DNA from 4 places in the Tomitella fengzijianii genome. Region 1 is predicted to be linked to each of the others. Evidence: predicted binding sites of a transcription regulator. Region 1 holds the regulator's gene; each other region holds the start of a gene.
What was found. Region 1 encodes LexA, which represses DNA repair genes until DNA is damaged. Its sites were predicted from a motif close to CGAACANNTGTTCG; they were not measured.
Positions count from the first base shown of each region.

Region 1 (7,404 bases):
GTGGCATCGGGGGCTGTCGACGATCGCTGGTGGAAACGCGCGGTCGATGCCGCGCACCCCGCCGGTCTCGGAGCGGCGCGATGACGGATTCGGAGCGACAGGATCCCGGTGTGGACGAACAAGGGAAGCAGGTGCCCGAGCACCGCGACAGTCCCGACGCCGCCGGACACGGTGCAGGCGAACGCAGCGGCGCGCGGGAGCCCTCTCTCGGCCAGATGCAGCTGGAGGAGCGCAGCTCGCTGCGCCGCGTCGAGGGACTCTCGACCGAGCTGGCGGACGTCACCGAGGTGGAGCAGCGCCAGCTGCGCCTGGAGCGTGTGGTGCTCGTGGGGGTGTGGACCGAGGGCACCGCGGCGCAGGCGGAGACGAGCATGTCCGAGCTTGCCGCACTGGCGGAGACAGCCGGGTCGACGGTGCTCGAGGCGCTGATCCAGCGACGAGACCGGCCCGACGCGTCCACCTATATCGGTTCCGGAAAGGCGGCCGAGCTGCGCGACGTCGTGAAGGCCACGGGCGCGGACACGGTGATCTGCGACGGCGAGCTCAGCCCCGCGCAGCTGACGAGCCTCGAGAAGGTCGTCCAGGTGAAGGTGGTGGACCGCACCGCACTGATCCTCGACATCTTCGCCCAGCATGCGACCTCACGCGAGGGCAAGGCGCAGGTGTCGCTCGCGCAGATGGAGTACATGCTGCCGCGGTTGCGCGGCTGGGGCGAGTCCATGTCGCGCCAGGCGGGCGGCCGGGCCGGTAGCAACGGCGGCGTGGGGTTGCGCGGTCCGGGCGAGACGAAGATCGAAACCGACCGCCGCCGCATCCGATCGCGGATGGCGAAACTGCGCCGCGAGATCGCGCACATGAAGAACGCCCGCGACGTCAAGCGTCACCGGCGCAACACCACCGGCGTGCCCTCCGTGGCGATTGTCGGCTACACCAACGCGGGCAAGTCGAGCATCCTCAATGCACTGACCGGTGCCGGGGTGCTTGTGCAGAACGCGTTGTTCGCAACGCTCGACCCGACGACGCGGCGCATCGTGCTCGACGATGGACGCGAGGCCGTACTCACCGACACGGTCGGCTTCGTGCGGCACTTGCCGACCCAGTTGGTGGAGGCTTTCCGTTCCACCCTCGAGGAGGTCGATCAGGCCGACCTGCTCATGCACGTCGTCGACGGGTCCGACGAATTCCCGCTCGAGCAGATCCAGGCGGTCAACGAGGTGATTGCGGACGTCCTGCGTGATGCGGGGGCGGACGCGCCGCCGGAGCTGCTGGTGGTGAACAAGATCGACGCCGCGGACCCGGTGGAGCTCACGCGGCTGCGCGGCGTGCTCGACCGCGCGCACTTCGTCTCCGCGCGTACCGGCGAGGGCGTCGAGGCGCTGCGTTCGAACCTGACGGAACTGCTCCCGGGGCCGGGGGTGGAGGTCGGGGTGCTGGTCCCATATTCACGCGGAGACCTCGTCGCACGGATCCACGCCGAGGGCACGGTGAGCTTGGAACGGCATTGCGCCGAGGGGACGGAAGTGCGCGCGGAGGTCCCGCGCGCACTGGCGGCGGCTCTCGCACAGTACTCCGTCGGCGGCTAGCCTTCGGAGGTTCCCGGTACCCCCGTCCTGCCGCGGTCCGCGCGGTGGGGCCCGGAGAATGCCGCGCGCAGGTCGTCGGGCCACGGCACGGGGCCGCCCTCGCTTCCGTCGGTGTGGACGGCGATCATGGTTCCGTCGGCGGCCGTTCCCCGTGCCCCGGTCATCGCGAATCGATAGGTCACCGAAGTGGTGCCCACCGCGACCACGGCGAAGCGCACCTCGAGGGTTTCACGCAGCCACATGCGCTGCCGGAAGTCGGCCTCATACCGTACGCGCGGAAGGCGTTTGAGCAGTTCCGGACGGCCGATCGACTCGAGGAACTCTCCCTCGGCCTCCTCCGCCCACTGGCGCACTATCGAAAAGTGCTGGTGTCCCGACGCGTCGGTGTCCGGCCACTGCAGCTGGCGGCGGATCGTCACCGTGGGCCGGCCCTCGCGCGCGGCCTGTTCGATCACGTCCACTGCCGAGTCGCCTGGCTCGCCGCCGGACGATGCACTCGATCTCGTCAACGGGTCACACCTTCCGCATCACGGTGACGACCTTGCCGAGAATGGTCGCGTCGTTGCCGTGGATCGGGGTGAAATGAGGATTGTGCGGCATCAGCCAGACGTTCTTCCGGTCCCGCTTGAAGGTCTTCACTGTGGCCTCGCCGTCGAGCATCGCCGCGACGATGTCGCCGTTGTCGGCGACGCTCTGCTGACGCACCACCACCCAGTCGCCGTCGCAGATCGCCGCATCCACCATCGACTCGCCGACGACCTTGAGCATGAACAATGTTCCGTTGCCCACCAGCTCCTTGGGCAGCGGGAAGACGTCCTCCTGATTCTGCTCGGCGAGGATCGGTCCGCCGGCGGCGATCCGGCCCACCAGCGGAACGAAGGTGGGCTCGGGCCGCGAGGGTGCCTCGGCGCCGTCGGCCGCGCCGCCGGAGTCCGCTGAATCCTCCGCCGACCGGAGCGGTGTGATCCCTCGGACGTCCACCGCGCGCGGACGATTGGGGTCCCGGCGCAGGAAGCCCTTCTTCTCGAGTGATTGCAGCTGGTGCGCCACCGATGATGTGGAGGCCAGCCCCACCGCGTCGCCGATCTCGCGGATGCTCGGTGGGTAGCCGCGCTCGCGGACCGATGTCTGGATCACCTCGAGCACCCGGCGCTGACGGTCGGTGAGTGATTCGATGGACGGCCGCCCGCCGTCCATCGCCACATTGAAGTCTCTCTTAGGCATTGATCCAGGTCCTCCCTGCTGTTTCGCGGCAATCCCAATCCGCCGGTGTGCTCCCGTTCGGGATCCGCCCCGGTTCCGCACGGCGTCCGTACGTGTTCGGTGCGGCGTGCGGTCCCAGCTGCGGATCCATTGCGAGGATCCCTCCGGTCGATCCCCGCTCGACCCCACGGAGTATTTCGCCCCACGGAGAAGCTCCGGCCTGATTCGAATGTAGCGCCGATCGCTCGAATCGACAAACATCTGTTCGACGCGTGTCCCGTTACGGCGGGACCGTCGTCCGTCGTCGGATTCGTATGCGTCGCTGCAGGTGGCGGGCGTGCAGGTCAGGATCTGTCGGCTCTGGCTGATACAACCCGAACGTGTGTACATCGAACGGAGTCTCGAATCGTCTGTCGCGACCGCGTCCGGCGGGGTGCGCGATCGGGCGTGCGGCGGGGTGCGCGGTGCGCGGTGTGCGGTGCGTGGGCATCGAATCCGATCGAACAGTTGATCTATCGAATGCAAAGGCGATAGAATGCACATGCGAACGAACGACAGTGCTAAACATCTCCGGCGTCGCACGCAGGATCTCCCAGGACTCGCGGCGATGGACGACCGGATCGGTACGCAGAAGCCGGTGCGGATGCACCTACGGCGGAAACGGGAGGCTGGCATGAATGCTGTGGCGGAGCGTCGGGGTACGTCGGGGCGCGTGTTGGGCGGGTACCCGGTGCCGGTACGGACTGCACCACCTGAGCGTCCGCGGACCGGCCGCCGGCGGGGCATCGACAGGACGGATGCGTGGCGGCGTCCCGCCGGTACTCCGGCAGCGTTGCCGCGGCGCGCCGTTCGGATGTCGACGGCGCGGCATGCCCCGGCAGCCGGGGTGACGGAGAGGCGCGGGCTGGCGGCGGCGGTTGCGATCGCACTGCTGCTCGCTGTGGTCATCTTCGTGGCGGCGCAGGTGCGGTCGATCGATGCGACCACGATGCCCGACGACGTGACCACGGTAGAGGTCGCCGGCGGTGACACGCTCAGTTCGATAGCACGGGATGCGGCGCCGGAGGTCCCCGTCGGTCGGATGGTGGAGCGCATCATCGCGCTCAACGGACTCGACGGTGCGGCGGTCCGTGCGGGCCAGAGCCTCGTTGTGCCGTGGGCGCATGCGCAGTGAAACCGCATGCAGGGTGCAGTGCGTGGCGGTGTCGTTGCACCCGGACTATCGGCGGCGTCGGTCTGCTCCGGGCCTTCCCGTATTATCGGCGTGGAGAAAGTGACCGCTAGCTGATATGCGCGTGCACCAGGAAGGGCGTCCCCGGGGCAGTGTGACTGCGTCGCGCATGGAGTGCAGCGACGAAGGAGCCCCCATGCACTGTCCGTTCTGCCGGAACCCCGAGTCCCGTGTGGTCGATTCGCGCGAAGCCGACGAGGGCCAGGCCATTCGACGCCGACGGCAGTGCCAGGATTGCGGACGACGGTTCACGACTGTGGAGACCGCCGTTCTATACGTCGTGAAGCGCAGCGGTGTGAAGGAGCCGTTCAGCCGGGCCAAGGTCGTGCGCGGCGTCCGAAGCGCCTGCCGGGGCAGGCATGTCGACGACGACGCGTTGCACCTTCTCGCGCAGACGGTTGAAGAGACGATCCGTGCGACCGGCTCGCCGGAGGTCCCGAGCCAAGAAGTGGGACTGGCGATCCTCGGCCCGCTCCGCGACCTCGACGAAGTCGCATTCCTCAGGTTCGCGTCCGTCTACCGGTCGTTCAGCTCGGCGGAAGACTTCGAAACCGCCATCGAAGAGTTGCGGCAGCACCGTGAAGGCGTCGGCGATTCCGCAACCGAGGCGCCGGCGCCCGCGCGGTGACCCCGGCGGCGGTCGTCACCGCGGCAGCGTGCCGATGACGCGCATGATGCGCTTCTCGCTCACCTGCCGCGCAGTCCCCATTTTCTGCGCGAAAAGACCCACGCGCAGCTCCTCGATCATCCAGAACACGTCCTGGACCGCCGACGACTCGGCGACCCCGGGCGGGCAGCTCTCGAGGTAGCGTTCCAGCGCGCCGTAGACCCGGTCGAGGACGTCCATGCCCTGGTTCTCACGTCCACCGGCGGACGGCGCGGATTCCAGGCGCATCGCCGCGGCCCGCAGGTACCGCGGGATCTGCGCCGCCCGCGCACTACCCGCCTCCAGAAGAAAGCCAGGCCGGACCAGATCGGCACGCTGTTGGCGCACGTCCTCCACCGTCGCCTCGGCCACCGCCGGGGAAGCCGCCGCTTCGTCGATCGTCAACTGCAGATTTCCCCAGCAGCGGACGATCTCCACGGCTGACGCGGCGATCCCCGGCGCGGCCGCACGCGCACTCGGTCCTACGGCGGCCTTCAGCCGTTCGAACGCATCCGGATCACGGACCGGCCCGCCCGCGCGCATCATCGCCTCGTCCACAGCGCACTCGTGCACATCGTCGACCAGCCCGTCGGGCCCGCCGAACGGGTACTGCCCGGCGACCAGCCGGTCCGCCGTCGACAAGACAGAAAGCAGGCGCTTGCCCAGCCCCGGAACGGAGTTGAGCAGGAGCCGGCGCGTACCGGTGCGCATCGCCGCCGCCTGTTCCGGGCGAGTCGACACCACGGTCACCGCAACCGCGGCGGGCGCGCCCGGCGTCGCCGGGGTGTCGACACTCAACGTCGGGAAGCCGACTACCTTCTGGCCCGCGACCTCGCTGACCACCTGCTCGGGCACTTCGCCGAGAGTCTCGGACGTCCACACCGTCGCCGCCGGCCGGGCGTGTTCCTGGCCGTCCCGCACGGTGGTGTCGCGGATGTGGCCCGCCAGGCTGCCGCGCAGCTCGGCGAGGCTGGTGGAACGTCCGAGTTCGCGGCCCCGACGGTCGACCGCGGCGAAGCTGACGCGCAGGTGGTCCGGCAGGGAGTCGGTCCGGAAGTCGCCGGGCGCGATACGGCAGGATCCGAGCTGCGAGAGCTCCCGCGCCAGCGCATTGACCAAAGGTTCGGACCGGGGCCTGACACGCGCGAGGGCCGCCGCGGCGAAGTCCGGGGCGGGTACCACGGACCGCCGCAATTGTTTGGGCAGTGATCGGATCAGCGTGGTCGCCAGTTCCTCGCGCATCCCCGGCACAAGCCAGTCGAAGCCCGCCGATCGGACCTGGGGGAGGAGTTCCACGGGTATCCGCACCGTCACACCGTCTTCCGGGTGGCCGGGCTCGAACCTGTAGTCCAGGTCCAGGCGGATCTGCCCCTGCTGCCACGCGTCGGGATAGTCGGCGCCCGCGACGGCTCCGGCGTCCTCGTTGGTGACGGTGTCCGCGGTGAAGTCCAGGAGCGTCGGATCGGTCCGCCGCGCCTTCTTCCACCAGGAGTCGAAATGGCGTCCGGAGACGATGTCGGCGGGCAGCCTGCGGTCGTAGAAGTCGAAGAGGTCGTCGTCGCGGACGACGATGTCGCGCCGCCGTGCCCGGTCCTCCAGGTCCAGCGCGTCCTCGAGCAGCGACCTGTTGTGTTCGAGGAAGGCGTGATCGGTCCGCCACTCGCCTTCGACCAGTGCGTGGCGGATGAACAGATCGCGCGAGGCCTCCCGGTCCACGCGGCCGTATGGGGCGAGCCGCCGCGCCACCAGGGGGACTCCGTAGAGCGTGACCTTCTCGTAGGCCATCGGCGCGGCGTGCTTGATCGACCAATGCGGCTCGGAGTAGGCGTGCTTGACCAGGTCCGGTGCCAGCTTCTCGACCCATTCGGGCTCGATGCGCGCCACCTCGCGCGCCCACAACCGGGACGTCTCCACCAGTTCGCCGGCCATCACCCACCGCGGCTGGCCCTTGAACAGGCTCGACCCCGGGAAGATCGCGAACCGTGCTCCGCGGGCACCCAGGTAGTCGCGCTTGTCGCCGTCGCGGGCGCCGATGTGCGAGAGCAGGCCGGACAGCAGTGCCTGGTGGATCGTGTCCTCCGACGCGGGTGCCTCGTTGGCCTGCCACCCCATCTCGCGCGCGATCTGGCGCAGCTGACCGTGCAGGTCCTGCCATTCGCGGATGCGCATGAAATGCAGGTACTCCGACTTGCACATCCTGCGGTATGCGCTCGAGCCGAGCGCTCTGCGCTGCTCACCCAGGTACTCCCAGAGACGCAGCCTGGCGAGGAAATCGGACCCCTTGACGGCGAACCTGGCGTGCTTGGCATCGGCGTCCTGCTGATGGTCCGCAGGCCTCTCCCGTACGTCCTGCATCGAGATCGCGGAGACGATGACCAGCAGCTCGCGAAGGCAGCCGGTGCGCTGTGCCTCGAGCAGCATGCGGCCCATCCGGGGATCCACCGGCAGCCGCGCGAGAGCACGGCCGGTGTCGGTGAGCCGTTGCGGCGCCCCGGACCCGGCCCCTGTGGTGCGGACGATGGCACCCAGCTCTTCCAGCAACGTCAAGCCGTCGCGGACGGCGCGGGGGTCGGGGGGTTCGACGAAGGGGAACGCGGCGAGGTCGCCGAGGCCCAACGCGGTCATCTGCAGGATGACCGCGGCGAGGTTGGTGCGCAGGATCTCCGGCTCGGTGAAGGCCGGCCGCGCCTCGAAGTCCTCCTCGGAGTACAGGCGGATGCAGATTCCGTCCGCGACGCGCC
Region 1 covers NZ_CP041765.1:2,247,833-2,255,236, reverse strand. Annotated here, with positions in the region: gene dapF (diaminopimelate epimerase) at 1-84, shown strand, start outside; gene hflX (GTPase HflX) at 216-1,583, shown strand; gene FO059_RS10230 (acyl-CoA thioesterase) at 1,580-2,092, opposite strand; gene lexA (transcriptional repressor LexA) at 2,097-2,807, opposite strand; gene FO059_RS18370 (LysM peptidoglycan-binding domain-containing protein) at 3,673-3,960, shown strand; gene nrdR (transcriptional regulator NrdR) at 4,154-4,645, shown strand; gene hrpA (ATP-dependent RNA helicase HrpA) at 4,661-7,404, opposite strand, start outside.

Region 2 (7,404 bases), 590 kb from region 1:
TCATGCCACGCATCGGGCCCAAGGCGCTCGTCGGATTCGGCATGCTCATCGCAGCCGGGGCGATGGTCTGGCTGACCGGCATCACCGCCGACTCCTCCTACGCTTCGGCAGTCCTCGGCCCGATCATGGTCGGCGGCGTGGGAATCGGCCTGTCGATGCCCTCCGCGATGAACACCGGCACCTTCGGCGTGCAGCCGTCGGACGCGGGCGTGGCCTCGGCGACGCTGAACGTCGGTCAGCAGGTGGGCGGGTCCATCGGCACCGCACTGCTGAACACCATCGCCACCAGCGCGGTGACCGGATATATCGCGGCACACGCCGCATCCGCGCGCCCCACGCCCGCAGTGCAGGCCGCCGCCGCAGTGCACGGCTACACCACGGCGTTCTGGTGGACGGCCGGGATCTTCGCGCTGGGCGGGATCGTGTGCGGCACCGTCCTGCGCTGGGGGCCCCTCACGGACGGGCCGGCCGCGGATCCGGGGCCCGCCGGAAGCAGTCCCGCGCAGGCACGCTCACCGCAGTGACACTCACCCGCCGGATGCCTCGCCCCGGCCGACCATGCCAGAAGTGCCGTATCCCGGTGGCCGGACCGGTGAGAGCCGCTTGATCGTCAATCGAGGGCACAACCGGAGCCCCGCCACGCGCCGTCAGCCGGCCGGCGACACCCGCACGGAGTCCGGCACCCGGACCGGCGCTCCCGTCGCGGCGAGGACGTCGTCGACGGTGACGCCCGGTGCCACTTCCAACAGCACGAACTCTCCGTCGGCGACGTCGACGACGGCCATGTCGGTGATCACCCGCTGCACGCACCCCGCGCCGGTGAGCGGCAACGTGCACGCGTCGACCAGCTTCGGGTCGCCCTTCTTGGTGACGTGATCGGTGAGCACCAGCACCCGGCGGGCGCCGTGCACCAGGTCCATCGCGCCGCCCATGCCCTTGACCATCGCGCCCGGCACCATCCAGTTGGCCAGGTCCCCGTCGCTCGCCACCTGCATCGCCCCCAGCACGGCCACGTCCACCTTGCCGCCGCGGATCATCCCGAACGACTGGGACGAGTCGAAAAACGACGCGCCCGGCGCGACAGTGATGGTCTCCTTGCCGGCATTGATCAGGTCCGCGTCCAGCTCCTCCTCGGTCGGATACGGCCCCACGCCCAGCACCCCGTTCTCGGAATGCAGGATCACCTCGACGTCGCCGGGGATGAAGTTCGGGATCAGCGTCGGCATGCCGATGCCGAGATTGACGTACTGGCCGTCCTCCAACTCACGGGCCGCACGCGCCGCCATCTCGTTCCTGGACCAGGTCATGATCGTGTCTCCCGCCTGCGAGCGCCGCTCCGCTCCTCGGTCCGTTCCTCGCTCCGCTCCGGTACTCCCTGCGATGCTCCCGACACCCTCCGGCTCATGATCGTGTCTCCCGCAGCGTCGTCTTCTCGATCTTCTTCGGCGCCGTCACGGCCACATGCACAACGCGCTGCACCTGGATGCCGGGCACGTGCACCGCGTCCGGGTCGATCTCACCGGGCTCCACCAGCTCCTCGACCTCGGCCACAGTGATGCGCCCCGCTGCTGCGGCCGGCGGATTGAAATTGCGCGCGCTCTTCCGGAACACGAGGTTTCCGTGCCGGTCCCCCTTCCAAGCGTGCACCAGCGCGAAATCGGTGACGATGGCACGCTCCAGCACGAAAGCCTCCCCGTCGAACTCGCGCGTCTCCTTCGGCGGGGACGCCAGCGCGACCGACCCGTCCGGCGCGTATCGGCGCGGCAGCCCGCCGTCCGCCACCTGGGTGCCCACACCCGCGGGGGTGAAGAACGCCGGGATGCCCGCGCCGCCGGCCCGCATGCGCTCGGCGAGGCTGCCCTGCGGCGTCAGCTCCACCTCCAACTCCCCGGCGAGGTACTGGCGGGCGAACTCCTTGTTCTGCCCCACGTACGAGCTGATGGTGCGGCGGATGCGACCGGCGGACAAGAGCACTCCGAGCCCGAAACCGTCGGTGCCGAGGTTGTTCGACACGGTCTCCAGGTCGCCCGCCCCCTGCTCGAGCAACGCGTCGATCAGCGCCTCCGGCACGCCGACCAGCCCGAAGCCGCCGACGGCGATGGACGCGCCGTGGGGCACGTCGGCCACGGCCCCCGCTGTTGTGGCAATCACCTTGTTCAACACGCGGCCCAGGCTACATCAACATGTTCGTCTTGTGAACGCCCATTCGCTATGCGAACATGGTGGTATCGACGCTAGCCCCGGACCGCCCCCGTCACCGCTTTTGGTGGACTTTTGGCTGGAATTCCGCCATGTTCCAGCCAAAAGTCCACCAAAAGCGGGCAGGACTGAAGCGCCGACCACACACGAGGAGGACCGATGACCGTCGCACTCGCACACCGCATCGACGGACCCGAGGATGCAGGCGCCCCGACGCTGGTACTCATCGGCTCCCTCGGCTCCGACCTGACCATGTGGGAACCGCAATACACGGCGCTGTCCGGGGAGTTCCGCGTGATCAGCGCGGACCTGCGCGGCCACGGCGGCTCCCCCGTCCCCGCCGGCCCCTACACCGTCGACGCGCTCGCGGAGGACGTGCTGGGGCTGATCGCCGCCCGGGGCGGGCCGGTGCACCTGGCGGGGCTGTCCCTGGGCGGCGCCGTCGCGCAACGCGTCGCCGTGCGGGCCCCCACCCGACTCCTCTCACTGACGCTGCTGTGCACCGCGGCCAGGTTCGGCGATCCGCAGCCGTGGCTCGACCGCGCGACGGCGGTCCGCAAGGACGGCACCGGCTCGATCGCCGCGTCGGTGGTCGACCGCTGGTATACGCCCAGGCTCGCCGCGAGCGCGCCGGAACTGGTCGCTCGCTCGCGCACCATGGTCAGCGCCACGTCCGACGAGGGCTACGCCGCATGCTGCGAGGCGATCTCCGCCTGGGACGGGCGCGCCGACCTGCCGCGCATCGCCGTTCACACCCTTGTCATCGCCGGCGCGCAGGACTCCGCCACCGGCCCAGACGCGCTACGAGCCATCGCCGACGCGGTGCCGGGCGCGGCACTCGAAGTACTCGACCCCGGCGCCCACCTTGCCAACGTCGAGCAGGCCGACGCCGTGAACGCGCTGATCACATCGCACGTACACCGCTCCGGGACGGGCGGCACGCGGTGAGCGCGGGCCCCTCCGACATGCGGACGCCTCCCCCGGACCGTGTCCAGTCGCTGGCCCGCGGGCTGGCGGTGATCCGCTGCTTCGACGCGGACAGCCCGTCACGCACGCTCAGCGACGTGGCGCGCGCGACGGGGCTCACCCGCGCGACGGCCCGCCGGTTCCTGCTTACTCTCACCGACCTCGGCTACGTGCGCAGCGATGCGGGCACGTTCTCGCTGACGCCGCTGGTGCTCGAGCTCGGCTACAGCTACCTGTCCGGCCTGCGGCTGCCCGACCTCGCCCAGCCGCACCTGCGGGACCTCGCGGAGCGGGTCGGCGAGTCCACGTCGGTGTCGGTCCTCGACAGCGCCGACGTCGTCTACGTCGCCCGCGAACAGGTCAGCCGCATCATGGCCGTGTCCATCACCATCGGCACGCGCTTCCCCGCCCACGTCACCTCCATGGGCAGGGTGCTGCTGGCGGGCCTGCCCCCGGCGGAGCTCGACGCGGTGATCGCCGCCGCGTCGTTCGAGCGGCTCACCGACACGACCGTCGCCGGCGCCGATCAGCTGCGCCGCGTCCTCGACCGGGTGCGCAACGACGGCTACTGCGTCGTCGACCAGGAGCTCGAGCCGGGGCTGCGCTCCATCGCCGCACCGGTCCGCAGCGCCGACGGCACCGTCGCGGCCGCGGTGAACGTCTCCACCCCCGCCGGACGCTACGACGTCTCCGAACTCACCGGCCGCATTCTGCCTCTGCTCACCGCCACGGCCGCCGCCATCGAGGCCGACCTGCGCCGCGCCGGACCGGGCTGAGGCCCACCGCCGCCCTGCCTTGGTGGACTTTTGGCTGGTTTTCCGCCGGAATCCAGCCAAATGTCCACCCAACGCGGGGCGCACCTGAACGCGGCCCGACGCAGACGAGCGCCCCGGCGGAACCCTCCCGCCGGGGCGCTCGATGGCCTCTGCCCTAACTCACGACGACGTCACGCGGACTTCTCGCGTCGCTCCTCGCCCGACGCGCGCGGCACGATCGTGGGGTTGACGTTCTCCCGCACGGTGTCCCCGTCGACGACGACCTTGGCGACGTCGTCCCGCCCCGGGATCTCGTACATCACCGGCAGCAGGACCTCTTCCATGATCGCGCGCAGGCCGCGGGCGCCGGTGCCGCGCAGGATCCCCTGATCCGCGATGGCCTCGAGGGCGTCGTCGGTGAACTCGAGCTCCACCTCGTCCATGTCGAACAGCCGCGCGTACTGCTTGACCAAGGCGTTCCGCGGCTCGGAGAGAATCTTCACCAGCGCGTCCTTGTCCAGGTCGGTCACCGTCGCGACCACTGGCAGGCGCCCGATGAACTCGGGGATCAGACCGAACTTGATCAGGTCCTCCGGCATGACGTCCGCGAAGCGGTCCCCGGACTCGGCACTCGTCTCAGCCTGCGACCGCACCTCCGCGCCGAAGCCCAGTCCGCGCTTGCCTGCGCGGTCGTCGACGATCTTCTCGAGCCCCGCGAATGCGCCCGCCACGATGAACAGCACGTTGGTGGTGTCGATCTGGATGAACTCCTGGTGCGGGTGCTTGCGGCCGCCCTGCGGCGGGACGCTCGCCTGCGTGCCCTCGAGGATCTTCAGCAGCGCCTGCTGGACGCCCTCGCCGGACACGTCGCGCGTGATCGACGGGTTCTCGCTCTTGCGGGCGATCTTGTCGACCTCGTCGATGTAGATGATGCCGGTCTCCGCGCGCTTGACGTCGTAGTCCGCGGCCTGGATCAGCTTGAGCAGGATGTTCTCGACGTCCTCGCCCACGTAGCCCGCCTCGGTGAGCGCGGTGGCGTCGGCGATCGCGAAGGGGACGTTGAGCATCTTCGCCATCGTCTGCGCCAGATAGGTCTTGCCGCAGCCGGTGGGTCCGAGCATCAGGATGTTGGACTTCATCAGTTCGACCGACTCGCCGTGCGCGTCGCGCGAACCGTCACCCGCCTGGATGCGCTTGTAGTGGTTGTAGACGGCCACGGCGAGGTTGCGCTTGGCATCGTCCTGGCCGATGACGTACCTGTCGAGGAACTCGTGGATCTCGCCCGGCTTGGGCAGCGCGTCCAGTTTGACGTCGCCGGACTCCGCCAGCTCCTCCTCGATGATCTCGTTGCACAGGTCGATGCACTCGTCGCAGATGTACACGCCGGGGCCGGCGATGAGCTTCTTCACCTGCTTCTGACTCTTTCCGCAGAAGGAGCACTTGAGCAGGTCGCCTCCGTCACCAATGCGTGCCATGTCCGCCGTCCCCTACTTTCTCGCTTGCCCGCGTTCGTGCACGTCCTACGCCGTCGCCGTTCCCGAGGCCGTCCTCGGCTCCCCAGCGGCGCCGGTCCGGTTTCCCACCGGCACCGGCGCCCTGTCGTCATCCGCCGGTCGCTTACCGACGGTACCCGCTCGCAGCCACCCGCGGCGGCATTCGGCGCCCGCATGGCGAGCTGCCGCTCGTGCCTCCCGCACCGCCGGGCACCGCGCGGCCACACCTCCGGAGAGGCGCCGGCGGCCGCGCGGACCGGCTACCCCTGAGCGGACAGTTTGCGGTACTCCAGCACGGTGTCGATGAGGCCGTACTCGCGGGCCTCCTCCGCCGTCAGGATCTTGTCTCGGTCGGTGTCGATCCGGACCTGCTCGGCCGTCCTGCCGGTGTGCCGCGCCAGCGTGGTCTCCATGGCGCGGCGCATCCGCTCGATCTCCTTGGCCTGGATCTCCAGGTCGGACACCTGTCCCTGCATGCCCTCGGTGGCCGGCTGGTGGATGAGCACGCGTGCGTTGGGCAGCGCCATGCGCTTACCCGGCGTGCCCGCCGCCAGCAGTACCGCGGCGGCGGATGCCGCCTGGCCCAGGCACACGGTGGTGATGTCGGCGCGGACGTACTGCATCGTGTCGTAGATGGCCATCAGCGACGTGAACGATCCGCCGGGCGAGTTGATGTACATCGTGATGTCGCGGTCCGGGTCGAGCGATTCGAGCACCAGCAGCTGCGCCATGATGTCGTTGGCGGAGGCGTCGTCGACCTGCGTACCGAGGAAGATGATGCGCTCCTCGAACAGCTTGTTGTAGGGGTTCGACTCCTTGACGCCGTAGCTGGAGTGCTCGACGAACGACGGCAGGATGTACCGGGCCTGCGGCATCATCGGTGCACCGCCGCGCGGTCCGGGGTTTTGCGGTCCGGGGTTCTGCGAAGAGTGGGTCATCGGGTTCTCCGTGTCTGCGGTAGCGGGATTGTCGTGCGGACGGGGGCGGGCCGTGCGGCCTCGCTCAGCTCGCCCCGGTGCCGCCGGCGTCCTTGGCCCGGCTGATGACGTGGTCGACGAAGCCGTACTCCAGCGCCTGGTCCGCGGTGAACCAGCGGTCGCGGTCGGCGTCCCGGGTGACCTCTTCCACCGAGCGGCCGGTGTGGAGCGCGTTGAGCTCGTTCATCTCGCGCTTGGTCTGCGCGAACTGCTCGGCCTGGATGGCGATGTCCGCGGCCGAACCGCCGATGCCGGCGGAGGGCTGGTGCATCATGATCCGCGCGTGCGGCAGGGCGTAGCGCTTGCCTTTGGTGCCGGCCGCCAGCAGGAACTGGCCCATCGACGCGGCCAGTCCCATCGCGTAGGTGGCCACATCGCATTCCGCGTAGGTCATCGTGTCGAAGATGGCCATGCCGGCGGTGACCGATCCCCCGGGCGAGTTGATGTACAGCGAGATGTCCCGCGTGGGGTCCTCCGCGGAGAGCAGAAGGATCTGCGCGCAGAGACGGTTGGCGATCTCGTCGTCCACCTGCGAGCCCAGGAAGACGATGCGCTCCTGGAGCAGGCGCTCGAAGACCGAGTCGCTGAGGTTGAGACCGGAGGCGCCGGAACGCATGGCGGGATTCTGCAAACTCACGGGCGTGCCTTTCGAGTGCGTCGGGTACTGCGAACTGCGGTCGGACGGTGCGCGACCGCCTTGCCGTTCCGGGCACCCCGCGCGATGCCGCCCGCGCCGGGAGCCCCTTCATCGACCCTAACGAAAGCGGGCGGCACCGTAGTCCCGGTACCGCCCACTTTCGCTGTCAGCGTGAAAGCCCCTCGGGGTCAGTCCTTCGCGTCCGCGGTCTCGGCGTCGTCGCCGGCGTCGGTCGCCTCTGCGGCCGCATCCTCGTCGGCGGCGTCGTCGTCCTTCAGGCCCAGCAGGTCGGCCACGTCGATGACGGTGCCGTCGGTGTCCTTGGCCGTGACCTTCTGCACGATGTCGGCGAGCGACTTGCTGCGCCGGACCTCCGC
Region 2 covers NZ_CP041765.1:2,838,973-2,846,376, forward strand. Annotated here, with positions in the region: gene FO059_RS12940 (MFS transporter) at 1-524, shown strand, start outside; gene FO059_RS12945 (3-oxoacid CoA-transferase subunit B) at 648-1,307, opposite strand; gene FO059_RS12950 (CoA transferase subunit A) at 1,402-2,160, opposite strand; gene pcaD (3-oxoadipate enol-lactonase) at 2,359-3,147, shown strand; gene FO059_RS12960 (IclR family transcriptional regulator domain-containing protein) at 3,165-3,941, shown strand; gene clpX (ATP-dependent Clp protease ATP-binding subunit ClpX) at 4,112-5,395, opposite strand; gene FO059_RS12970 (ATP-dependent Clp protease proteolytic subunit) at 5,674-6,291, opposite strand; gene FO059_RS12975 (ATP-dependent Clp protease proteolytic subunit) at 6,416-7,006, opposite strand; gene tig (trigger factor) at 7,216-7,404, opposite strand, start outside.
Region 2: a site for LexA is predicted at 2,196-2,209, ahead of FO059_RS12950 (CoA transferase subunit A). Genes of this name have one in related genera too.

Region 3 (7,404 bases), 1.0 Mb from region 1:
GCCGGAGAACAGGTCGGAGTTCGAGAACGCACCCTCCTTCAGCGGCTGCTCCAGGTACCGCTGGAGCAGGTCGATGGCGTTCATCACCGGCCGGTAGGCGGTGTTGTTGCACTTGAGCGTCAACGCCTTCAGCAGCGCGGTGCGCATCCGCCGTCAGCGCGCCGAGTACACCGATCGCAGCACGGCGCGGATACGCGCCTTGTACTTGGCCTCGTTCGCCGCGGCCTCTGCGGCGAGGACCTTGAGCGTCTTCTCCCCGCCGACGACGGGGTAGATCACCTCGCGGACCGTGCCGGAGGGCTCAGACAAGGCCGCCTCGGCGACCCGGAGCATCATCGCCTCCGCGCCCCGCACCTTCTTCAGCTCGCCGGTCAGCTCCTTGTCGACCTTCTTCTCCGACACGTCCGCGAACAGGTCGGCCCAAAGATCCGGCTTCCGTACCCGCTGGAGCTTGTCCACCTCCGCGAACACGCCTTCCAGCCCCGGGGCTCCCGGGTCGGCCTTGAGCTCGGTGAAGAGCGACCGGCCCCACCCCCCGGCCGGCGCCTGGTCTTCAGTCGGCTCCTCGTCGCCGTCCTTGCTGCCCGCGACCAGGTCCTCCAGCCGCGAGCGGGTCGCGTGGTCCACGGTAATACGGCAGAACCGCGTATCGAAGTCCCGGACCGCCTTGCCCACCAGGCGCCGGACCTTAGCCGGGGCGGGCGGCTCGACGAAGTCGTTGCGGCAACGGGCCATGACCGCCTCCGCCAGCCGGCCACGCGACAGTTCCACCCCGCACAACATCGTGGCGACCGGCAGGTGCGAGCAAAGCGGATAGATCCAACCTGTGGTCGAAAGGTTGCTGAGCGTCACTCGCCACCTGGCGGCAGTCATACGAGAACGGGGCCGAAGAGGGCGCAGCGAACAATGCGCGGGCCGGGATGAGGCCGTAGCGCGCAACGCTGCCGCAGCTGCACACGATGTCACGGTCACAAGGTATCGAGGAGCCGAGCCATGCACCGCACGTCACGCACCATCGCCGCCGTTGCGGCCGCCGCCGTACTGCCGCTGGCTGCCGCGGCCTGCGGCGGCTCCTCCCCGAGCGCGTCCACCGCAGCACCCGCCCCGGGCACGGCTTCGCCGGCGGCTTCAGCGGCGACTCCTCCGGCGACCCGGTCCCCTGCCGCGCAGTCGCCGGCGGCGGGCGGCCCGGCCGCATCCGCCGAGCCCGATGCCGAGGCCGCGCCGACGGGCGCCCCCGACTCGGGGACCTCGGCGGGCGTCCCCGCGTCGCACCAGCACTCGCTGACATTCATCGCGTTGGGCGACGGCGGCGCATCGGGAATGCCGGTGGGCTGCGGCGACAGCGCAGTTCCGGTCACTGTCACCACGACGACGATCGCACCGCTCGGTGAGGTGTACCGGGCCCAGCTCGGGACCCGCGAACGCGATTACGGCGCGTCAGGGCTGTACAACGCGCTTGCGGCGTCCGACCTCACGTACCAGTCCGCGACGATCTCCGACGGCCATGCGACGGTCCACCTCACCGGCGACCTGACGATGGGCGGCGAATGCGACATCCCCCGGGTCCGCGCGCAGCTCACCGAGCCGGCGCTGCAGTTTCCCAATGTGGACACGGTGGATGTCGACATCGACGGGACACCGCTGGACGTCGCGCTGTCGCTGCGATGACGAACGGCACCGGCCGGCCCCATCAGGGCCGGCCGGTGCCGTCTGAGGTGCTGCGGGCCGACTACACCCAGCGGGCCTGCCCCCCGTCGAGGGGGATCGTCGCACCCGTGAGGTAGCGCGCGTCGGGGCCGACGAGGAATGCGACGGCGCGGCCGATGTCCTCCTCGCACTCGCCGATGCGCCCCATCGGAATGGTGGCGACGAACTCCGCGGCCTCCTCGGGGTTGTGCTCGATCCAGCCCTTGAGGCCGGGCGACAGCGCGTGCGGCGCGACGGCGTTGACGCGGATGTTGTCGCGCCCCCACTCCGAGGCGGCCGCGCGCGTCAGCGAACGCAGGGCCTCCTTGGCCGCCGCGTATCCGCCGTAGTTCGACGTGTCCCACCGCACGGCCGCGGAGGTGACCATATTGATGACGGCCCCGCCGCCGCGCTCCTTCATCACCGGATGGCACAGCTGCATGAGCGAGAGCGCCGCCAGCGGACCGACCGCGAGGGCCTTCTCCACGTGGTGCCGCTTGATCTGGGCGATGGGACCCAGGACGCTGTAGTTGGCGTTGTTGACGAGGATGTCGATCCCGCCGAGAGCGGTCACCACCTCGTCGACCGCCGGCGCCAGCTGGTCCTCCTTGGCCACGTCGCACTCGACCGCGATCGCGGTGCCGCCCAGGGCGCGGATGGCCTCCGCCGTCTCGTCCACCTTGGCCTTGGTGCGTCCCAGCGCCGCGATGCTCGCGCCCTCCTTCGCGAGCGCGAAGGCGATCCCCTCGCCCACGCCCTGACCGGCGCCGGTGATCAGCGCGACCTTGCCGTCCAATGTGCCCATCGATGCGCTCCCAAGTGTCGGTGGGTATTAGCTACCCGTTCAGTGACCACCAGGGTAATCAACCTAGCAAGTGCTTGGTAGCCTCATCCCGATATACGGAGTACGCCGACGCACAGCTCCGCAGCACTCTGCACGGCGACGCACCAGAACACGCAGGCACGCAGGGCATGCCGACGCCCGGAAGCGAGGACCGCATGAGCTCCCCCGACCCCACGAGCACGATCGATCTGAGCGGCCGGGTGGCGATCGTCACCGGCGGCACCAAGGGCATCGGCTTCGTCATCGCAAAGACGCTGCTGGCCGCCGGGGCCCAGGTCACAGTGTGCGGCAGGACCGAACCGGAATCGCTGCCCGCCGCGGGCGGCCGCACCGCGCAGTTCCGTGCCCTGGACGTGCGCGACGCGGAGAGCGCCAAGGCGATGGTGCAGGACGTCGAGCAGAGCCACGGCCGCCTGGACATCCTCGTCAACAACGCCGGCGGCTCCCCCGACGCCGACTCCGCCACTGTGTCCACCCGATTCGTCGACAAGATCGTGGCACTGAACATGCTCGCCCCGTTCTACCTGGCGCAGGCGGCCAACGCCGTCATGCAGCAGCAGGACTCGGGCGGGTCCATCATCAACATCGGCAGCGTCTCCGCGCACGACCCCCAGCCCGGCACGGCCGCGTACTCGGCCGCCAAGGCGGGCCTGCTCATGTTCAGCCAGGCCCTGGCGCTCGAATGGGCGCCGAAGGTGCGCGTCAACCACATCACCACCGGCCTCATCCGCACGGAGGCCGCCGCCGAGGTCTACGGCGACGACGGCGGCGCGGCGGTGGCGTCGATCATTCCCATGCAGCGGATGGCGGTGCCCGAGGACGTGGCGAAGGCGTGCCTGTTCTTCAGCAGCGACCTCGCGTCCTACCTGACCGGGACCGACCTGGCCGTACACGGCGGCGGCGAGTTCCCGGGCCGCTACCTGGTCACCCGCGGCGAGGAGGCCCGCTGATGCGCACCGACACGATCTGGACGAAGGCCGACCCGTTCGCGTCGCTCATCGCGGCGCGTGCGGAGGACGACAACCCCGGCCTGCGGTTCGAGGACCGCGAATGGTCGTGGCGCGAGGTCGTCGCCGAAGCGCAGGCGCGGGCGGAACTCGCCCGGAGCATGCGGGTGGACGGGCCGTGGCACATCGGCCTGCTCATGGAGAACTCGCCGGAGAACCTGTTCTGGGTCCTCGCCGCCGGCCTGTCCGGGGCCACCATCGTGGGCATCAACCCCACCCGCCGCGGCGCCGAACTTGTGCGTGACATCGACTTCACCGACATCCAACTCATCGTCACCGATCAGGCGCACCGGCCGCTCCTCGACGGCGTCGAACTCACCTGCCCGCCCGAGCGCATCCTCACCAGCGACGCGCCCGGATTCGGCGATCTGCTGTCCGCACAACGCGGTGGCGGCGGGTTTGCACTTCCCGATCCGGCGACGATCTTCTCGCTCGTGTTCACCTCCGGCACCACCTCCGCCCCCAAGGCGGTGATCTGCTCGCAGGGCCGTCTGGGCACCATCTCCCGCCAGCAGCAGGAGCGCCGGGGCCTCGGCGCCGACGACGTCTTCTACGTCGCCATGCCGATGTTCCACTCGAACGCCATCATGGCCGGTATCGCCCCCGCCGTCAGCGCCGGCGGCTGCATCGCGCTGCGCAGGAAGTTCTCCGCCTCGGCGTGGCTGGACGACATCCGACGCTACAAGGCCACGTTCTTCAACTACGTGGGCAAGCCGCTCAACTACATCCTGGCCACCCCCGAGAGCCCCGACGATGCCGACAACCCGCTGCGGATCGCCTTCGGCAACGAGGCGAACGAGAAGGACATCGACACGTTCTCGCGGCGTTTCGGGTGCGAGGTGATCGACTCGTACGGCACCTCCGAGGGCGGGATGCGGATCAACAGGATCCCAGGAATGCCCGCCGGGTCGCTGGGGCTGGCCGACGAGGGCACCGCAGTCATCGACCCCGACACGCTCGAGGAATGCCCACGCGCCGAGTTCGACGGGCAGGGTCGTCTGATCAACGCGGAGAAGGCGATCGGGGAGATCGCCAACACCCGCAATGTGAACCAGTTCGAGGGCTACTACGGCAACCAGGAGGCCGACGAGGAGCGCGTGCGGCACGGCATCCTCTGGTCCGGCGACATGGCGTACCGCGATGCCGACGGGTACTGGTACTTCGCCGGCCGCACCTCCGACCGTCTGCGCGTGGACGGCGAGAACTTCGCGGCCGCCCCGGTCGAACGCATCGTGGCCCGCTTCCCCGCCTTCAACCACGTCGCGGTGTACGCCGTTCCCGACGAGGCGGTGGGCGACCAGGTCATGGTCGCGGTGGAGCTCTACCCGGGCGTCGAGTTCGAACCGGACGCCTTCGGCCTGTTCCTGGCAGAGCAGCCGGACCTGGGTACCAAGTGGGCGCCGAAGTACGTGCGCATCTCCGCGGCCCTCCCCCGCACCACGACCAGCAAGGTGATCAAGCGGCAGCTGCAGGCGGAGGGGCACGACGTGACGGACCGGGTGTTCGTCCGCGACGGCAAGGAGCTCGCCTTCCGCGAGATGTAAGCAGTCGCGGAATGCCCGGACGTCATCGAACGTCGATTCGATTTTGTGTTCGTCAATTCCATGACATCGAACAATCGTTCCCGTATGGTGGATTCTGCAGCGGGGGGCTGCAGAAGGAAACCGGGGGGCGGAACGATGGGGCGCAGGCGGGGCCGCAACACCGGCGCGGGCGGGGCTTCGGCCTCACCGATGACCGCGAGCCTGTGGCGCCGCACCGAGCCGGAACTCGTCGAAGGCCTCGACGACGCCGTCCACTCGCTGTTCGCCCGCGAGGTCGAGATGCTGCGCCTGATCGCCGAGCTTTCGGGACGCGGCAGCGACGTCGGCAATCCGGCCCACGTCGCGAGCATGGTCGCAGAACGCACCACGATGTCCCTGTACCTGGCGCGCAACCTGGTCGCCTTCGCCCGGCGTCTGCATGACAGGCCGCTCGTGTTCGAGGCCTACGCGGGTGAGCAGATCTCCAAGCCCGCCGCGACGCTGATCATGGACTTCCTCGACGACCCGCCGCCGGACATGCCCGCCGACGAGGTCGCCACCGCCGAGTCGGTGCTCGTCGAGTTCGTGCGCACCCACAAGCAGGCCGAGCTGTCCGCCACGATCGACGGCATCCGTGAGCACTACACCGAGCCGCCCGTCGATCCCGAGGCGGGACCCACAGGCGAACACTCCGACGGCGGCGGCGGGGACGATTCCGGCGGCGGGGACGGCGGCTCTGCGGCCGGCGGCGATGAGAGCGGGCAGGGCGTCCCCTGGCCGCTGCGCCGCCGCAGCGACACCTTCGGCGGCGACGACACCACCCGCAACACCCTTTTCCTGTCCCGCACCCTCGGCGGACGCTACGTGCTGCGCGGCGATCTCGACGCCGAGACCGGCGAGCGGCTGAGCGTCGCCCTGTCGCCGTACTCCGCGCCGCGGCCCGAGCCGGACGGCACGAGCGACCGCCGCAGCGCCTCCAAACGCCGGGCCGACGGGCTCGCCGAATACCTGCGCCGACACACCACGTGCTCCGCCGCCGACGCGCAGGAGTCGCCCGGAGCGGAACCTGCGCGCGGCGGTGCCGGAGCAGCGGGCGGCATGCACGACTTCGGCGGCGGAGCCGGCACCGGTACGACGCTGTCGGTGCACATCGGGCTTCGCGACCTCGCGGACACCGACGCCGATCACGACGTGCGCGCGGGGCTGATCTCCGCCGGCCGGTACGGGGAGGTGTTCGACAACCTGCCCCACGGCATGACCGACTGGTTCGCCGCCCTGCCGGTCTCCGCCGCGCGGCGCCTGGCTTGCGACGCCGCGGTCACCCCGGTCGGCGTCGACGGCCACGGCGCGCCGTTGAACGTCGGCCGCAGCCGGCGCCTGGCGACGGTGGCGCAGCGCCGCGCACTCGCCGCCCGCGACCACGGCTGCGCCTTCCCCCGGTGCGACCGCCCGCCCGCCTGGTGCGTCGCGCACCACGTGCACCACTGGGCGGACGGCGGCCCCACCGATATGGACAACCTCGTCGGTCTGTGCACCGAGCACCACCGGTCGGTGCACCATCACGGGTGGACGGTCAAGGTCGACGCCGCTACGAGACGGCCGCGGTTCCGGGCGCCGGCCGGACACTCGCTGTCACTGCAATGGATCGACTCCGACGGTGGCGCCCAGCCGCCCCCGGAATAGCACCGCGGTCGACCGCGTCGGCCACCTCGCGATGTGCGTCGCGCGCAGATCGATGCGCGTGGTCGACGCATGCCCGTCACCCGGCCACGGCCCGGGCCCAGCAGGAAGGACCACGCCAGGTCTGTGCCGGAGCACACCCGGCGATGCCGCACGTCCGACTCCGAATCACGCTCCGCGCCGGAGCACCTCGCCGCGCACCACCTTGCCGGAGGCGTTGCGTGGCAGCGGCGCGTCCCGCACCGTCCACCGGACGGGCACCTTGTAGGCGGCGAGCCGTTCGGAGGCGAACCGGACAAGACCGTCGGGCAGCGCCGGATCCGCACCCCCTAGCGTGCCGGCACTCCAGTCCGCCGGCACGACCACCGCGCACACCTCCTGGCCCCATTCCGGATGCGCGGCGCCGTGCACCATGCACTCGGCCACCGCCGGATGCGACTCGACGACGGCCTCCACCTCGGCCGGGTAGACGTTCTCGCCGCCGCGGATGATCAGATCCGTGCGGCGGCTGTGCACCCGGAGCCGGCCTTCGACGAACTCGCCCACGTCCCCGGTCCGCAACCAACCGTCCGCGTCGAACGCCGCGCCGGTCGCCTCGCGGTCACGCCAGTATCCACTCATCAGGTGCGGCCCGCGGGCCCAGATCTCGCCCACGCCGGCG
Region 3 covers NZ_CP041765.1:1,210,242-1,217,645, reverse strand. Annotated here, with positions in the region: gene FO059_RS05605 (hypothetical protein) at 1-147, opposite strand, end outside; gene FO059_RS05600 (hypothetical protein) at 154-852, opposite strand; gene FO059_RS05595 (GerMN domain-containing protein) at 994-1,671, shown strand; gene FO059_RS05590 (SDR family NAD(P)-dependent oxidoreductase) at 1,733-2,494, opposite strand; gene FO059_RS05585 (SDR family oxidoreductase) at 2,689-3,483, shown strand; gene FO059_RS05580 (AMP-binding protein) at 3,483-5,084, shown strand; gene FO059_RS05575 (HNH endonuclease signature motif containing protein) at 5,274-6,746, shown strand; gene FO059_RS05570 (class I adenylate-forming enzyme family protein) at 6,912-7,404, opposite strand, start outside.
Region 3: a site for LexA is predicted at 5,111-5,124, ahead of FO059_RS05575 (HNH endonuclease signature motif containing protein). Genes of this name have one in related genera too.

Region 4 (7,404 bases), 1.3 Mb from region 1:
CGCTTCTGCAGCTCGCGGTCGTCGAGCCCCATGTGGTGCCCGGTTGCCCTGTCGATGATCTCGATCCTCCCCATGCGGCCATGGTGCACGGGCGCTCCGACCGATCGCAGCTCCGAAGGCCCTCCGCGGGCGGCCTCTGTGGAAAACCTCCTGCCTGTGGAAAACCCGCCGGCCAGGGGCCCTCCTCACGATCCGAGCACCTGCTCCCCACACCGAGCACCGGCTCGCAAGGGCCCGGCGGGAAACCGCACTCGGATCGGGCCCCGGCCACCCGAACCCCGTCCCCACTGGACTCGTGTATGCGAGGCTGCGGGAAACAGGCACCGAGGGCGGGGAGCGCGACATGAGGGCGGGACGATTCGGGACGCTGATGTCGTGCGCGGGGGCGGCCGTCGCACTGGCCCTGGGCACCGCCTCCCCCGCCGCCGCGCAGAACCCCACGGACGGCCCGCTTCCGGTGCCGTTCGACATCTCTGCCGGGGTGCGCGCGGGCGTCTTCCCGGAGACCCCGCCGCCGGGCGCGAACGACTGGAACTGCCGCCCCTCCCCCGAGCATCCGTATCCTGTGGTGCTGGTCAACCCCACCGGCACCAATCAGGCGCTCGCGTGGCAGGCTGGCGCGCCGCTGCTGAAGAACGCGGGCTACTGCGTGTTCACCTTCAATTACGGCAACCCCGAGTGGATTTCGGAGATCCCGATCCAGGGGCTCGCCGACATCCCGTCCTCGGCGCGGACGCTGGCCGCCACCGTCGACCGCGTGCTGGCCGCCACCGGCGCGGAGCAGGTGGACCTCGTCGGTCATTCGCAGGGCGGCGGCATCCTGCCCGACTACTACCTCACGCAGCTCGGCGGCGCCGCGAAGGTGCACACCAAGGTGGGGATCTCGCCGTCCACCGGCACGACGATGAGCGAGGTGGTGTACCTGCGGTCGCTGATCCCGCTGCTGGGCCCGGCGGTGTACGGCAGCCTGGAGCAGGCGACGCCCGCGCTCACCCAGCAGGCGGTGGGCTCGCCGCTGATGCGGCAGGTGTACCCGTCCGGGCGGCCCACCGGCATCGACGGGGTGCACGTCTACAGCGTCATCACCCGGTACGACGAGGTGGTGACCCCGTATGACCAGCAGTTCTACCGCGGCGGCGACGTCACGAACATCCTGCTCCAGAACGGGTGCGCGGCGGACCACTCGGAGCACGTCTCCACCCTCTACAACGAGCGCTCGTGGCTGTTCGTCCTCAACGCCCTCGACCCCGCGCACGCGCAGCCGGTGCCGTGCTTCTACCAGGCGCCGTTCGCGCCCTGGGTGCACTGACGGGCGGGCGTCGCCTCGCCGCCGGCCCCGCACGGTCCGAGCACCTCCTGTGCAGCCCGAGCACGCGTTCCCGGCGGATCCGGTGGAAACGGCGCTCGGATTGCGCAAGCCGCCCGCCGGGCCCGCGCAGCCGCCCCCGCCCCCTACCGGAAGTCCCGTGACCGCGCGGCGATGCGCAGGTCGAGCGGTTCGAGCCGGTCGGCCACCACCGTCACCGCACCGGAGGCGTTCTGCACCGTGCCCCGCACCACCAGGGCCGTCGCGGTGACGGCGAGCCGACGGTGCCGCGCCCACAGCCCCGCCGAGCAGACCACGTTGACCATGCCGGTCTCATCCTCGAGGTTGAGGAAGGTGACTCCGCCCGCGGTGGCGGGTCGTTGGCGGTGGGTGACGGCGCCGCCCACCAGCACCCGGTCGCCGTCGGGCACTGTGAGCAGCCCCGACGCCGGGACGATTCCGCGCTCGTCCAGCCACGTGCGGATGAACTCCGTGGGGTAGCTGTCGGGTGAGATGCCGGTGGCCCACACGTCGGAGGCGGCCAGTTCGAGCCGGCTCATGCCGGGCAGCGAGGGCGCCACCGCCACGGTGCCCAGGCCGGGGAGCCGTCCGGGCCGTTCCGCGGCGGCCGCGCCCGCCGACCACAGCGCGTCGCGGCGCCCCAGCCCCAGGCACCCGAACGCCCCCGCGGTGGCCAGCGCCTCCACCTGCGCCGTGGACAGTTCCACCCGCCCGGTGAGGTCGGTCATCGACGCGAATCCGCCGTCCGGCCGGGCCGCCGCGATCTCCTCGGCCTTGGCCTGCCCCAGCCCGCGGACCGCGCCGAGCCCCAGCCGCACGTCCCGCCCCGCGTCCTCGAGCCCCGCCTCGACGCCGGACGCGTTGATGTCCACCCCCTGCACCGCGACGCCGTGCCGGCGGGCGTCGGCGACGAGGGACTGCGGCGAGTAGAAGCCCATCGGCTGGGCCCGCAGCAGCGCGGCGCAGAAGGCGGCCGGGTGGTGCAGCTTGAACCAGGCCGAGTAGTAGACGATGGCGGCGAACGACTGCGAGTGGCTCTCGGGGAAGCCGAAATCGGCGAAGGCGCAGACCTTTTCGAAGATGCGGTCGGCCTTGTCTCCGGTGATGCCGTGCAGCCGTCGCATGCCGTCGTAGAAGCGTCCACGCAGCCGTTCCATCTTCTGCGGCGAGCGTTTGGAGCCCATGGCGCGGCGCAGCTGGTCGGCCTCGGCGGCGGTGAATCCGGCGACGTCCACGGCCAGTTGCATGAGCTGCTCCTGGAACAGGGGGATGCCGAGGGTGCGGGCCAGCGCGTTCTCCATGGCCGGGTGCTCGTAGGTCACCGTCTCCTCGCCGTTGCGCCTCCGTATATAGGGGTGCACGGAGCCGCCCTGGATGGGGCCGGGCCGGATGAGCGCCACCTCCACCACCAGGTCGTAGAAGGTGCGGGGTTTGAGCCGGGGCAGCGTGGCCATCTGGGCCCGGGACTCCACCTGGAACACCCCCACCGAGTCGGCCCGCCGCAGCATCGCGTAGACGGCGTCCTCCGCCAGGTCCAGCTGCGCCAGGTCGACGGTGATCCCCTTGTGCTCGGCCACCAGGTCGATGGCGTAGTGCAGCGCCGAGAGCATGCCGAGCCCCAGCAGGTCGAACTTGACCAGTCCCACCGCGGCGCAGTCGTCCTTGTCCCACTGCAGCACGGTGCGCCCCGCCATGCGCGCCCATTCGACGGGGCACACGTCGGCGACGGGGCGGTCGCAGATGACCATGCCGCCGGAGTGGATGCCCAGGTGGCGGGGGTAGTCCTCGATTTGTTCGGCCAGGTCCAGCACCGCGCCGGGGATGTCGGTGTCGGCGCGCAGGTCCTGGTCGTGCGACAGTCTTCCCCATCCGCGCACCTGCTTGCTCCACGCGTCCTGCTGCCCCTGGGAGAATCCGAGCGCCCGCGCCATGTCGCGCACCGCCGAGCGCCGGCGGTAGGTGATCACGTTGGCCACCTGGGCGGCGTGGTCGCGGCCGTGCTTGCGGTAGACGTATTGGATGGCCTCTTCGCGGCGGTCGGATTCGATGTCGACGTCGATGTCGGGCGGGCCGTCGCGCTCGGGCGAGAGGAACCGTTCGAACAGCAGCCCCGCGCTCACCGCGTCCACCGAGGTGATGCCGAGCGCGAAGCACACCGCGGAGTTGGCCGCCGAGCCGCGCCCCTGGCACAGGATGCCGCTGCGCCGGCAGAAGTCGACGATGTCGTGCACCACCAGGAAGTAGCCGGGGAAGTCGAGCTGTTCGATCACGGCCAGTTCGTGTTCTATCTGCCGGTAGGCCGCCGGGTTGCGTGCGGGGCCGCCGTAGCGGCGGGCGGCGCCGCGCAGGGTGAGCTCGCGCAGCCAGGTGGCCTCGGTGTGCCCCGCGGGCACGTCGAACGGCGGCAGCTGCGGGGCGATGAGGCGCAGGTCGAAGGCGCATTCGCGCCCCAGTGCGGCGGCCCGGGCCACCGCGTCCGGGTAGCGGTCGAACAGCACGGCCATCTCGTCGCCGGAACGCAGGTGTGCGCCGCCCACCGCGGGGAGCCAGCCGGCCGCGTCGTCCAGGCTGCGGCGCGCGCGGACCGCGGACATGGCCATCGCCAGGCGCCGGCGCCGGGGGGCGGCGGCGTGGGCGGCGGTGGTGGCGACGGTGTCGAGGCGGTGGCGGCGGGCCAGCCCGGCGAGCGCCTCGCACAGTTCGTCGTCCTGCGGGCTGCCGTTGCGGGTGAGTTCCACGGTGACGCGTTCGCGTCCGAAACGCTCGGCCAGCCCGCCCAGCGCGGCATCGGCGGCGGCCAGCGCCGTGTCCGGGTCGGGGCTGGAGGCGAGGGCCTTGCGCACGTGGCCTTTGCGGCAGCCGGTGAGGATCTGCCAGTGCCCGCCCGCGGCCGCGGTGAGCCGGTCGAGGTCGAAGCGCGGGCGCCCCTTCCGCCCGCCGGCCAGGTGCGCGGCGGCGATCTCGCGGGACAGGCGCCGGTAGCCTTCCTGGCCGCGGGCGAGCACCAGCAGGTGGGTGGCGTCCGGGTCCGGTCCGCCGTCGGCCCCGGCCCGTTCGTCCGCCGCGTCCAGGCCCAGCTCGGCCCCGAAGACGGTGCGCACGCCCAGCTCGGCGGCGGCCTCTGCGAAGCGGACGACGCCGTAGAGCCCGTCGTGGTCGGTGAGCGCCACCGCCTCGAGCCCCAGGCGCGCCGCCTCCTCGACGAGTTCCTCCGGCGGGCTGGCCCCGTCGAGGAAGCTGAACGCGGAGTGCGCGTGCAGCTCGGCATAGGGGGTGCGGGTGCTCTGCCGCGCCGTGTCGGGCGGCAGGTACGGGGCGCGTGTGCGGGACCAGGCGGGACTGTCGTTGCCGTCGCCGGGGTGCTCCGCCCGGCGTGCGGCCCGCTCCCCCGCCCCGGGCTGCGCCGACTCCGGCGCCGGCCGGCCGGAGAGCACACGTTCCATCTCCGACCAGCTGGGTGGACCGTTGCTCCACCGACTGGCTCCGCCCCACCCCATGGCTGTCCCCTTCCCGGACGACGCGCATCATCCGGGCCGCCGGACTCCCGTCCCGGCCGCCCGGATGCACTGCCGTGGGGAAGACACGGAAGCGAAATAGAACATACATTCGATATGATCGAATATAGCGTCAATCCGCTTGCACGGTCAAGACGGAGGATCCCGAGAAGGGCGGGTCAGCCCGATTCCCCGGAAGGTGCAGTGGGTTCAGCGGGCGCAGCGGCCCCTGCCGCCTGCACCTCCCCGCCCTCGGCGATCCAGCGGACGCGCGTCGTGATCTCCTTGCCCAGCTCCTCGTTGAGCCTCACCAGAATCCTGGCAGCCCTCTGACGCGTCTCGGGAGACCAGGCCGCAGGGCCACCCTCGCACTGAGTCATCACCCTCACCTCCACCACACCCATCCTCCCCCGGATCTCATTCGAAGTCACCATCTGATCGCGGCGATACGAGGGTCGCGTCAAGAAATGCCGACGCGATCTCCTTCTCTTCACGCGAGACAAGCGACGATCTGCTCACGATGTCGACAGCGGACAGGCCGAGCGCGCTCGCGGCCGCGTTCATGCTCACCGCCCGTTCGAACGCCCAGGTGAGCCGACGCCACAACTCCGCCCGCCGATCGGCACGATCCTTCTGCGACAGTGTGACGATCACGCCGCCGAACCCGACCACCCCCACGATCACCGTCACCCACACCTGCACCGTCATGAAGCCCCCTCCCGGACACGCGCACGATAGCGCCGCGCTCCGACAACCACCGCGGACGATCCACCCGCCATAGACTGCGCGCGCAGACCACGACCGACCGGAGGGCGCCATGAGCATCGATACGGCGATCGTCGCCGCCTACCTGCGCCGCACCCGCAAGCCCCTCTACTCCGACGCCGAGCGCTATGCCCGGCACCTGCAGCAGCCCAAGGCCGACGCGGGGCCGCCGCGATGGTTGCGCAGGCGATGCGCGGTCGCCGAGCACACCGTCGAGGGGTTCCGGCTCGTCACCGTCGCACCGCGCACCGGGGCGACGGGTTCCGTCGTGCTGTATCTGCACGGCGGCGCGTACGTCAACGAGATCGCCCCGCAGCATTGGACGCTGATCGGGATGCTCGCCCGGGCCGGCGCGACGGTGCACGTGCCGCTGTACGGCCTGGCCCCGCAGCACGGGTTCACCGAGGCGTACGCGATGCTCGACGCCGTCTACGCGGACCTCGCCGACGCGGCCCCCGCTCTGACCGTCATGGGCGATTCCGCCGGCGGAGGCCTGACCCTGGGCTTCGCGCAGACGCTCCGCGACTCCGCGCGTCCGCTGCCGCGCGCGCTCACCCTCATCGCGCCGTGGCTGGACATCGCCTGCCGGAACCCCGAGATCGACGCCATCGAGGCCTACGACCCCTGGCTGGGCAAAGCGGGGGCGCTCGTCGCCGGGCGGGCGTGGGCCCGCGGCACCGATCCGGACGATCCGCGCCTGAGCCCCGCCCTCGGCAGCATGGCCGGCCTGCCGCCGATCGACGCCTACTACGGAACCTTCGACATCACCTACGCGGACGCCGCCGCGCTGGAGCGCGCCTGCCGTGACGCCGACACCCCGCTCGACCTGCAGGTGGCAACCGGGGCGTGCCACGTGTATCCGCTGGTGCCCACCCGGGCCGGGCGTGCAGCGCGACGGCGGATCGTCGTGCGCGCGACCGGGACCCCGTAGCACTCCGCAGGCGACGCGCGACCGCCTCGTAAATAATCGGCCGGACCTCCCTCAAACTGATTGACTTCGTCACTACCCCTAAGTAGGGTCCCATCCCGAGGGGTGATGTTCGACACATCGAGCCGTTGGGGTGATATACGACTCGCAACCTGTGATCGCGCCGGCAATCCCGGCTGACACGTCTTCCTCGGCCGCTGCGGCCACCTTCACCCGCGGTCGACCCATTCACAAATTCCGCACCGGTCCGCCGGTTATTCGGCGTGCCCTGCGCAGGAAAGGAAACCCATGGGTTCGAAAACCCTGTTCTACGTGATGGCGAACTCCGTCACCGCCATCCCCTTCATCGGCGTTCTCCGGGCGTTCGCCTCGGTCGACCCGGCGTCCGCCGCCTTGGGCGACTTCGACACCGCCAGCCAGACGTTCGCGGACGGCAGCCTGGCCAACGCGTAACGGCCGCGCCACGCCTCCGAAATCACCCGCACACCACTGCCCGTACGCAGTGAGGAAGGACCGTTCATGAGCAGCAACCTGCCCGCCGTCGTCGGCACGCTGATGAAGGCGATCGTCGCCGGCTCCACCAGCGATTCCGCCGATTTCTGGAAGATCCAGGGCTGGTCGGTGGACGACCTCACCGCCGGCTCGTTCGAGTAGCCCGCGGCTCGCCGCAGCCTGCGGCGCCGCACCACACCATCCCCACGGGAAAGGAACCCCATGAAGACCCAGACCATGCGCCGAGTACTCGGCGCCGCCACCGCGGTGGGCGCGTCCGTCGCGCTCATCGGCACCGGCCTCGCCGGCGCCGCGCCCAGCTCGGATTTGTCAAGCGACTCGGGCGGATCGGCCGGCAGCGGCGGGTCGAGCACGATGTCAGCATCAGCTGACTTGGG
Region 4 covers NZ_CP041765.1:950,128-957,531, reverse strand. Annotated here, with positions in the region: gene FO059_RS04395 (hypothetical protein) at 1-74, opposite strand, end outside; gene FO059_RS04390 (esterase/lipase family protein) at 344-1,309, shown strand; gene FO059_RS04385 (error-prone DNA polymerase) at 1,453-4,824, opposite strand; gene FO059_RS18875 (hypothetical protein) at 5,001-5,132, opposite strand; gene FO059_RS04380 (hypothetical protein) at 5,239-5,529, opposite strand; gene FO059_RS04375 (alpha/beta hydrolase fold domain-containing protein) at 5,639-6,517, shown strand; gene FO059_RS18320 (hypothetical protein) at 6,803-6,967, shown strand; gene FO059_RS18870 (hypothetical protein) at 7,034-7,168, shown strand; gene FO059_RS04370 (hypothetical protein) at 7,229-7,404, shown strand, end outside.
Region 4: a site for LexA is predicted at 4,923-4,936, ahead of FO059_RS04385 (error-prone DNA polymerase). Genes of this name have one in related genera too.